Regions from separate parts of the Geobacillus sp. PLS 41 genome, predicted to be linked through region 1. Evidence: riboswitches for the same ligand, from Rfam matches in the RefSeq annotation. Region 1 holds a riboswitch; the other holds the start of a gene.
The links. A riboswitch is a leader RNA that binds a small molecule or an ion and turns the genes downstream of it on or off. The one in region 1 is predicted to bind thiamine pyrophosphate.
Positions count from the first base shown of each region.

Region 1 (5,576 bases):
CCCGATTGCCGTTATTAACGAACATTTAGGCAAGATGACAGGCGGAGATTTGACGGTGCGCATACCTCTTGATCGCGTCCAGCAGCTGCGGCCGATTGCGGCGTCGTTAAACGATATGGCAAACGCTTGGCAAAGTGTGATGGGGCAAGTCCAACATCATGCCGAAGAAGTAGCGCAATATTCTCAGCAGCTTGCCGCCGTCGCCGAACAGACGACGAAAGCGACAGAGCAAATTGCGACAACGATGGAAACGCTTGCGGCAAGTGCGGAGGAGCAGGCCGATGCTGTTCGCACCACCGCCGCGTCCGTGCATGATATTTCCCAAACATTGAGCGACGTCGCTTTCCATACGAAAGAAGTGGCGCACCAGGCTGAGAAAACATCGGCGAAAGCAGAGGACGGCAAGCAGTCAATCGGACAAATGTCCAAGCAAATGCAGTTCATTTACGATCATGTGCAAACGCTCGGCCAGGTGGTGAAAGGGCTTGGGGAGCGCTCCAACGAGATTGGACAGATTACGGAAGCGATCACCGGCATTGCGTCGCAGACGAATTTGTTGGCGCTCAATGCGGCGATCGAAGCGGCGCGCGCCGGCGAGCAAGGGAAAGGGTTTGCGGTTGTCGCGGACGAAGTGAGGAAGCTCGCAGAACAATCAGCGCGCTCAGCGCAACAAATTTCCGAGCTGATCGGTTACATTCAAGAAGAAACGAAGCGGGCAGTTGCGTCTGCCGAACAGGTGATCGCCGAAGTGGCGAAAGGATTGAACGTTGCGGCGGCATGCGGCCAATCATTTGCCCATATCCGCGAGGAGGTCGGCCAAGTGAGCAAACAAATTGGACAAGTATCGTCCGCCATCGAGCAAATGACGGAGCATGCTCGTCAAGTGAACGACGCACTCCAACAGATGACCAATATTGTCGAACAGTCAGCGTCTGGTGCGGCCAACGTATCGGCAGCGACCCAGGAACAAATGGCTTCCGTCGAGGAAATCGCCTCTTCGTCGACATCGCTCGGTCAGATGGCGGACGAGATGCGGGCAATGCTGAAGAAATTTTCTGTGTGAGTGAGGAAAAGGACGCTTTCTTCGAGAAAGAGGGGCTTTCAAACGACGTGTGGGAGTCAACGTTTGGAATAAAATGGTTTGCATCTTTGCCAATTGCCTGATAGAATAAAAAAAGTCAGTCATCATTGTGATACGCTTATCTGCTAGGGGAGTCCGAGAGCCGGGCTGAGAAAAGAACGCGATGAAGTTCTTTGACCCTTTGAACCTGATCTGGGTCATGCCAGCGTAGGGAAGCAGGCAGCGGGAACAGATGGACGTGTCTTGTTCATTTGGCCTTTTGCCTTCGATCAGGTTCCGGTGTCGGAACCTGTTTTTATTTTGAATCGGCCGCCATCGCCTATTCTCGTGTTTGCCCCGCTTCAGACGGTGTGGCTTCAGATCTGATTTTTCATCATTTTATGTTGAAAGGGGAAGCCACGCATGGAAAACATCCGCTCGTTTATGTCGTTTCCGGAAAGCCGCAAAGTGTACATCGAAGGGTCGCGCCCGGATGTGCGCGTGCCGATGAGAGAAATTGCTTTATCGCCAACGAAAACGCCGCAAGGAATGGTGGAAAACAAACCGGTGCGTGTCTACGATACGACGGGCCCGTATACGGATCCCGATTTTGAACCGGACGTGGAGAAAGGCTTGCCTCCTCTTCGCCGCCGCTGGATTGTCGAGCGCGGCGATGTGGAGGAAATGGAGCGGTCTTCTGTTGCGATCCAACGTTCGCTTCCGTTTGTGCGCCGTCCATTGAGGGCAAAGCCCGGAAAAACAGTGACACAAATGCATTACGCCAAACGGGGGATCATTACGCCAGAAATGGAGTTTGTCGCGATTCGTGAACAAATCGATCCAGAAATTGTCCGCCAAGAAGTCGCCGCTGGTCGGGCCATTATTCCGGCCAATATTAACCATCCAGAGAGCGAACCGATGATCATCGGACGTCGTTTCCATGTGAAAATTAATGCCAATATCGGCAACTCGGCTGTTTCTTCATCGATTGAAGACGAAGTGGAAAAATTGCTTTGGGCAGTGCGTTGGGGCGCCGATACGGTCATGGATTTATCGACCGGCAAACACATTCATGAAACGCGCGAGTACATCATCCGCAATTCGCCGGTCCCCGTGGGAACGGTGCCGATTTATCAGGCGCTCGAAAAGGTAGGAGGGGTGCCGGAGAAGCTGACATGGGACGTGTACCGCGAGACGCTCATCGAGCAGGCTGAACAAGGAGTCGACTACATGACGATCCACGCCGGTGTGCGGCTTCATTACATTCCGCTCACCGCCAACCGGACGACCGGAATTGTCTCGCGCGGCGGCTCGATCATCGCCCAATGGTGTTTGGCCCACCATGAAGAAAACTTTTTGTATACGCATTTTGAAGAAATCTGCGAGATTTTGAAACAATACGATGTCGCGATCTCCCTTGGCGACGGCTTGCGCCCCGGCTCCATCGCCGATGCGAACGATGAGGCGCAGTTTGCGGAACTCAAGACGCTCGGCGAGCTGACGAAAATCGCCTGGAAGCATGATGTGCAGGTGATGATCGAAGGGCCGGGGCACATTCCGATGCATAAAATTCGCGAAAATGTCGAGCGGGAACAGGAAATTTGTCATGGAGCGCCGTTTTATACGTTAGGGCCGCTTGTCACCGACATCGCGCCCGGGTATGACCATATTACGTCAGCGATTGGCGCCGCCATCATTGGCGCTTATGGAACGGCGATGCTTTGTTACGTAACGCCCAAAGAACATTTAGGGTTGCCGAATAAAGAGGACGTACGCGCCGGGGTCGTGGCCTATAAAATCGCCGCCCATGCGGCTGATCTGGCAAAAGGGCATCCAGCCGCTCAGCAGCGTGACGACGCGCTCTCGAAAGCGCGCTTTGAATTTCGTTGGAACGATCAGTTCAATTTATCCCTCGATCCGGAACGGGCCCGCGAGTATCATGATGAAACATTGCCGGCTGAGGCGGCGAAAACAGCTCATTTTTGTTCGATGTGCGGGCCGAAATTTTGTTCCATGAACATTTCACATGAACTGCAACGGAAAATCAAAGAGGAGGGGATGAAAGAAAAAGCGCAACAATTTATTCGGCAAGGGTCGTCGCTGTATCAATGACAAGAAGCGGGCTGCGATGCTCGGCATGGTGGAGAGGATATGGAAGTTCGATCAACGGAAAAAGCATGAGCTGGAAAACGCTCGGTGCTGATCGAAGCAGCGGAGGGGGGCGAACGTTCATCGTCTTTGGCGAGGAGACCCCCACTTCAACGACCAAAGGGAGTAAGTGGGGGAGGAATCGCTTTTTTTGTGTTTTTGTATCACTTTTAGTGAAAGAGAGGTGAGACAAATGGACATGACGTTAACAGCCAAAATAAAAATTTACCCAACAGCGGAACAAGCAGAAGTATTGAAAGCCACCCTTTCCGCTTATCGACAAGCGTGCAACGCTGTGTCTGTTGTGATTTTTGACACAAAAGTGCTTGCACAAGCCAAGTTACACGACATGACCTATCGTCTACTTCGATCAAACTACGCTTTGCGTTCGCAAATGGCGCAATCTGTGATTAAAACGGTGATCGCTAGATACCGCTCCCTAAAAAGCAATGGTCACGAATGGACATTGGTTCGCTTTAAAAAGCCTGAATATGATCTCGTTTGGAATCGAGATTACTCCATTGTTCAAGGGTTATTTTCTGTCAATACGCTAGAAGGACGAATCAAAGTGTCATTCGAACCAAAAGGCATGGAACCATATTTTGATGGCTCATGGACGTTTGGCACAGCCAAACTCGTCTACAAGCATAACAAATTCTTTTTGCACATCCCCATGACCAAAACAATTCCAACCGTAGATGAACACAACATTCGCCAAGTGGTCGGTGTCGATGTAGGGGTTAACTTTCTTGCAGTAGCTTATGATTCGCAAGGGAAAACTATCTTTTTTAACGGACGAAAAATCAAGCATATGCGTGCCAAGTACAAACGAATGCGAAAAACCCTCCAGCAAAAAGGGACGGCTTCTGCGCGTCGGAAGTTGAAAACAATCGGACAACGAGAAAACCGTTGGATGACGGATGTGAACCATGCTGTCACGAAGGCACTCGTTCGTCAATATGGAGAACGTACCCTTTTTGTATTAGAAGATTTAACAGGCATTCGTGAAAAAACAGAACGTGTACGTATCCATGACCGATATGAAACCGTATCGTGGGCTTTCTATCAGTTCCGTCAAATGTTAGAGTATAAGGCACGTTTGCATGGGTCAAAAGTGATTGTGGTTGCTCCGCATTACACCTCTTTGACATGTCCAAAGTGTGGTCATACGGAAAAAGCCAATCGAAAGAAACGTACACACACCTTTTGTTGTCGAACATGCGGATATACCTCAAACGATGACCGCATTGGTGCTATGAACCTTCAACGAAAAGGAATAGAGTACATCGTTGAAGGAACGACACAGGCATGACCTGCGTCGTTGGGTAGTTGTCAACCTGCCCCCTGATGCAACCCCAAGTCAAGGAAGGAGGACGAAGTCCGCTCGCACTTCTGGGGAGTTGCAAGCCCCCACTTCAAGCGTTAGCTAAGTGGGGGTAGTTGACCGCCCCTCTTGTTTGTTGTGCAAATTGGTCCGGTTCCTTATTATTTTAAAAATATATAATTTTTAAAAAATATATTTACAAATCGTTTCGGATTGATTATGATAATGGCATAAGGTGCAAATTTCTAGTCATAGAATGATCATGCGGGGAAAACTGCGCAGTCTATCGCGGCGCCTTCGCCGGCGCTTCGCTTCCATAGACAGCGGCCAGTTGCGTCATCGAACCGTGGATGATGCCGGCCGCTTCTTTTTATGGCGAAAGGGCCGGGTTTCAGAAGGTTGATCGCGTTTTTCTAGCAGCTTAGTGAAAAAATAACCCCTTCTCCTGCATCGACCGCTTTTCGAGAAAAAAGATTTTGATGATGTCTTGATGTGAGAAAGCCATTGGTATGATAGGCTGCTTCTTGAACGTGAGACGGGCATGAGGGTGATGGGCGTGCGCATAAACTGAAACGAAGGGCTATGAGGAGGGATGGGATTGAACACATTTTCCGATATTGTGCAGACGATGCCGCCATATTTGTTCTCCCGATTTCAGAAGAAAAAAGAAGAATTGCTAAAGCTCGGGGTCGATGTCATTGATTTAGGGATCGGCGCCCCCGATTTGCCGCCCCCTTCCTTTGTCATCGAAGAGTTGAAAGAAGCGCTCGATGCGCCAGAACACTATACGTATTCGCCGTATGGCGGCTGCAGGGAGTATCGGGAAGCGGTCGCGCGTTTTTATGAACGGGAATATGGCGTCAAGCTCGATCCGGAGACCGAGGTGTTGGCGTTAATCGGCTCGAAAGAAGGAATCGTCCATTTGCTGCAAGCCGTTCTCAATCCCGGCGAGCTCGCCTTAGTGCCTGATCCGGGCTATCCCGTCTATCGGACGGCCGTCCATTTTGCCCGCGGCCAGAGCCTATCGCTGCCGCTCGATGCGCA
Region 1 covers NZ_CM151395.1:113,958-119,533, reverse strand. Annotated here, with positions in the region: gene ACVX3G_RS00560 (methyl-accepting chemotaxis protein) at 1-1,063, shown strand, start outside; TPP riboswitch at 1,199-1,312, shown strand; gene thiC (phosphomethylpyrimidine synthase ThiC) at 1,484-3,172, shown strand; gene ACVX3G_RS00550 (RNA-guided endonuclease InsQ/TnpB family protein) at 3,402-4,520, shown strand; gene ACVX3G_RS00545 (aminotransferase class I/II-fold pyridoxal phosphate-dependent enzyme) at 5,131-5,576, shown strand, end outside.

Region 2 (5,576 bases), 190 kb from region 1:
CATGATCGCCGCCCCTTGTTCACGGTATGCTTCAAGCATTTCGAGCAACGCGAACGTATTTTTTGCATCTTGCCCAAATGTCGGCTCATCAAGCAAAAAGAGGCGCTGGCCGGCGACGATCGAAGCGGCGACGCTCAACCGCCGCTTTTGTCCGACCGACAGTTGGTACGGGTGCTGGTCTTGCTGCTCAACAAGGTCAAATTCACGCAACAGACGGTCGACGATTCCCTCAATTTCCTCTTTCGGCCGCCCCTCAAGCCGAAGCGAGTAGGCGAGCTCTTCGCGAACGGAATGGGCGACAAATTGCCATTCCGGATTTTGGAAAACAAACGCAATATGGCGGTAAAGCGGGTGTTGCCGCTTGATGTCGGCGCCTAGCAGCATATACTCTCCGTCCGTGCGGATGAGTTGCATAAGCGCGTGCAGCAACGTGCTTTTACCGGCGCCGTTTTTTCCGGTGACGGCAATCCATTCGCCGGCGTGCACCGTTGCTTCAGGAACATAGATTTTCGCCTCCCGGCCGCGGAACCCGCGAAAACGGGCGAGGCGAAGAAGCTCCTCGCCTCGATGGCGATTTCGCCGCCTTGCCGTCCGGTCATAGTCATCCCAGACGCCTGGATACCAAATCCCTTCAGCGGCAATGACGTCTTTATAGTCGGAAAACACCGCCTTCGCCTCGCCGTCGGCGATGATGCGCCCATCGCGGCCGAACAAGACAATGCGATCCACAAAGTCGAGCACATGGTCAATTTTATGCTCGACGATGATGACCGTTTTGCCGCGGCCCACCTGCTTCACCGTTTGCCATACCGCCTTCGTCCCTTCTTCATCAAGCAGCGCCGTCGGCTCATCCAAAAACAAGACATCCGGCTCAAGCGCCAGCACCGAAGCAAGAGCCAATCGCTGCTTCATTCCACCGGAAAGCGTATGAATATCCGTATGCGGAGCGATCTCCAAACCGACTTGGTTCAGCAGGGCACGGATGCGGACGGGCATCTCGTGGCGCGGCACGCTTCGATTTTCGAGGGCAAAAGCGATTTCCTCGTCCGCATACGGCATGCAAAATTGCGCATCAGGATCTTGGAAAACATAGCCCCACCGTTCCGGCCGCTTAAGGCGCTCCGCTTTCATCGGCACATCGATCGAGCGGGGAATGATGCCAGCCATCACTTGCAATAATGTCGACTTGCCGCATCCGGACGGACCAAGGAGGAGCACTTTCTCCCCCTCGGCAATCGAAAGCGACAAGTCGCGAAACAGCAGCCCGTCGCTCCCGGGAAATTTCAGGCGCAGCCGATCAATCGCAATTGCTTGTTTCATCGCCATTCGCCGCCTTACCGGTTCAATGCATCGTAATCGTCTTTCGAGGCCGGCCGCCACATTTGCGTCACTCCGGTTTTTTCGAGCGCTTTCGCCAATGAAACAGCAAGCACGCCGGAGATGAGGATGGCGCCGATAAAACGCGCCAGCAAAAAGAGCGCCATATTCCATGGGGCGAGCGCCTCAATATAGCCTTTGTAAAAGTCCATGATGAGCGAGCCAATCGTCGCCCCGACCGCGCCGAGCGATACAACGAACGTATCAAAGCGCCGATAGCGGAAGGCGGCAAAGACGAGCTCGGCCAACAGCCCTTGAACGACCCCGTAAATGAGCACTTCAAGCCCCCATTGCGATCCCATGATCAGCTCGCCGGACGAAGCCGCAATCTCCGCGAGCAACGCCACCCCTGGCTTGCGAATGAGCAAATAAGCGAGCGAGGAGGCGATAAACCACATGCCGTAAATGAATTGATCGAGATGAAACCCTACTGCTCCCACCGCGCTATATAGCGGTCCCCATAATTTGTAAATAACGCCAAACACAATCGCAATGACGATCGTCGTTAAAATATCCACCAATCTTAACCCTTTTGTCTTCACTTCCATCCTGTTCTCCTCCTTGTCTCACGTCAACGGCTCGCCGCCAATTCAGCCGACGGCCACTGCTCAAGCCGATACGCCATCTCCCAAAACTCGTACTCATATTCGCTGCTGATGAGGAAATGCCGCTTCATCCGATGGCGATCCTCTTCGGTGACCTCGTCAGCGATGTCGTCAAGCCGCGCGATTTGCTCTTCCACAAGCGAGCGGAACCAGTCCGAACTGTAGGTGCCGATCCATTTTTCATAAATCGGATCGTTCGGGCGGCACGTTTTCAAGCGCTCGCCAATTTCGTAATACAGCCAGTAGCACGGCAAAATGGCGGCGATAACATCACCGAGATGCCCTTCGTACGCCGCGCGGTACATGTGCGACGTATAGGCGTACGCCGTCGGCGCCGGAATGAACGCCGCCCTTTCCTCTTCTGTAATGCCCAAGAGCTCGGCGAACGTTTCATGCAGAGACAGCTCGGCTTCGCACGTGCTTTGTGCATGGTGCGCCAACCGGGCTGTCGTCGCCAAATCCGGCGATTTCGCCGCCCCGATCGCCTGCACGCGGGCAAAATGGCGCAAATAATAGGCATCTTGCATCACGTAATAGCGAAACTTCTCGCGCGCAAGCGTCCCTTGGCCAAGCTCCTGAACAAACGGATGGCGGAAACTCGCCTGCCAGATCGGATCGGCCGCTTGGCGCAATTGTTTGGCAAATGACATTCGTTTTCCCCCTTTTTGGCAAAATAAAAACGCCGCTTCCTTTGCCGATTGGCGTAAAGAAAGCGGCGTGGGCATGCGACGTTGGCAAGGCAAAGCCTAGCCTTGCTGTGCTGCTCCTCCACTTCCCTACGCTGGCATTACCCAGATCAGGTGCTAAGGGTCTCAAAGGCACACTTTGATCTCAGCCTTTCTAAAGGCCCCCCTAGTGGATGATGGTGCAATTTTCAGTTTTCTTTACACTTAATCATACCATGGCACGAACGATTGTCAATCTTTTTTTCTCCGACGTTGCGCTATGCGTTGCAATCCGCTATGATGGAAACGCAGCAATTGACGACGGAATGGGAGTGGAAACGATGGCGAAGGTCATCCTGAAAAGAGAACGGAAAAAACGGCTTGAGCAAGGGCATCCATGGATTTTTCAAAGTGAAGTTGACCGCATCGAAGGCGATGCTGCGCCGGGCGACTTCGTTGACGTTTACAATCATCAAGGGTATTGGCTGGCGAAAGGATATATCAACCCCGCTTCGCAAATCATCGTCCGCGTCTTGACGCAAAACCCAAACGATGAACTCGATGAGCGCTTTTTCATCGACCGCATCCGTCAGGCGTGGGCGTACCGTGAACGGATGATTCCCGGCGTTCGCTCCTGCCGCGCCGTCTATGGCGAAGCCGACTTTTTGCCCGGATTGATCGTCGACAAATATGAAGATGTGCTTGTTGTGCAAATTTTGGCGCTCGGCATGGAAAGGCGGAAAGACTGGATTTTGCGCGGCTTGCTTGACGTGTTTGCCCCAAGGGCCATTTATTTGCGCAACGATGTGTCCGTTCGGGAGCTTGAGGGTCTCAAACAAGAAAAAGGCTTTTGGTACGGGGAAGCGGAAACGGAAATCGAAATCGAGGAAAACGGCGTGAAATACATCGTCGATATTGAAAACGGACAAAAAACAGGCTTTTTCTTCGACCAACGGCAAAACCGCGCCGCTCTTCGTCCGCTCATCGGTCCGGAGACAACCGTGCTCGACTGCTTCACCCATACCGGCTCGTTTATGCTAAACGCTTGTCTGTATGGGGCAAAACATGCTACTGCCGTCGATATTTCTGAACATGCCATCGAAACAGCGAAACGGAACGCCGCGTTAAACGGATTCACGAACGTTGAATTTGTCGTCGCCAACGCCTTCGACTATTTGCGCGAATCGGTGCGCGCCGGCAAACAGTGGGATGTCGTCATCATCGACCCGCCGGCGTTCGCGAAATCGGCCCATGCCGTCCCGAAGGCGCTGCGCGGCTATAAAGACATTAACTTAAACGGATTGAAGCTTGTCAAAGACGGCGGCTTTTTCGTCACATCAAGCTGCTCGTACCACGTCCGCCCGCACCTATTTCAAGAGATGATCGCTGATGCGGCATTTGACGCGAAAAAAGTGCTGCGCCAAGTATATTGGAACGGCGCCGGCTACGACCACCCGAAACTCCTTGCCGCGGAAGAAGGCGACTACTTAAAATTCGCCATTTACGAAGTGCATTCCCGGCGGTGACGAGCCGCACTCAAAGGCCGTTTCGATGCGCCGCTGGGCAGAAAAAACGCCTAGGGGTTATCCCTAAGCGTTTTTTCGTTCCCTGGGGCGAAGCGATTGTTCTTTATGCAAGACCGACAGATAGACAAGCATCGAAAGGAGCACCGAACCGCTAGCAGCTAAATAAATGCTCGGATAGCCGAACCAATGGCTGATTTGGCCAAACACCATCGCCCCAACGCCAACGCCTAAATCAAAAAAGGAGAAAAATGTCGCGTTCGCCATTCCCTTGCGGTGGGCAGGGGCCCGCTCGACGGACCACGCCTGCAGCCCGGGCTGCACCATGCCAAAGCCGAAACCGTACAGCACCGCCGCCAAAAGCAACGCCCATTCTCCCGGCAGCCAAGCGAGAAGAAGCATCGCCAGCAAAATAAGCCCCGCACCAGGGAGAAAGACGGCCCGATGCCCTTTTCGGTCATACAACTGGCCAGCGAACGTTCGCGTCACCATCAAGGCAAGCGCATAAAGCAAAAAGTACAGCTGCAGGCCGCCGATCTGCTTTTGCGCCGTATATAGAGGCAAGAATGAGGCGATGCCGCCGAACGTCACCGTCAAGAAAAACAACAGCACCGACGGAGTTAAAGCGCTTTTTTCGTACAAATCCCATCTGTTCGCCCCTTTGCCATGCACGGCTTCCACTTTTTTATACGTGATCGCGGCGGCAAACAGCACCGAAGCGACTCCAAGCGCCGCACAAATGGCAAACAGATGGCTAAACGGAATCATAGCGGCAAGCACAAGTCCAAGCGACGGACCAAACGCCAAGGCGATATTTCCGGACAGCCCGTAATAGCCCATTCCTTCCCCGCGGCGGCTCGCTGGAATGATGTCCGTCGCCACCGTTCCGGAAGCGGTTGTTGAAAACCCCCAGCCGATTCCTTGGACGACCCGCATCAAAAAGAGAAGGAAAATGCTTGAGATCAAGCTGTAGGAACCGACAGAAATGACAAAAATGAGAAGACCCAATAAAAACACAAACCGGCGCCCTTTCGTCTCAAGCGCATGGCCGGCGAACGGACGGACGATGAGCGCCGAAAACGTAAACACACCAACGACAACGCCAATCAGCTGATCGTTGCCGCCCAAATGCTCGACAAACAGCGGAATGGTCGGCAGCGTCATTTGAAACCCAAGAAACACAAAAAAATTGGCCAAACAAATCAAAACGAAATCTTTCGTCCATATTTTTTCTTTTTGTTCTGCAATAAGCGGCTGCTGCTCCGCTCCCATACCGATCCCCCTTGCGAACTATGTATTTCGTGTCCCTTAATATTTGTTAGTATAACATAATCATATGCCGCCGTTTAAGCAAAATGTGATTTCACCGTTCTCCCGGCAGGATGACGCCAAAAAAGCCCCGCCCA
Region 2 covers NZ_CM151395.1:3,433,664-3,439,239, forward strand. Annotated here, with positions in the region: gene ACVX3G_RS17155 (ABC transporter ATP-binding protein) at 1-1,320, opposite strand, end outside; gene ACVX3G_RS17160 (ECF transporter S component) at 1,335-1,925, opposite strand; gene tenA (thiaminase II) at 1,949-2,632, opposite strand; TPP riboswitch at 2,739-2,846, opposite strand; gene ACVX3G_RS17170 (class I SAM-dependent rRNA methyltransferase) at 2,989-4,173, shown strand; gene ACVX3G_RS17175 (MFS transporter) at 4,237-5,442, opposite strand.
Region 2: it holds a riboswitch for thiamine pyrophosphate, as region 1 does, so the genes downstream of both, tenA (thiaminase II) here and thiC (phosphomethylpyrimidine synthase ThiC) in region 1, are expected to answer to the same signal.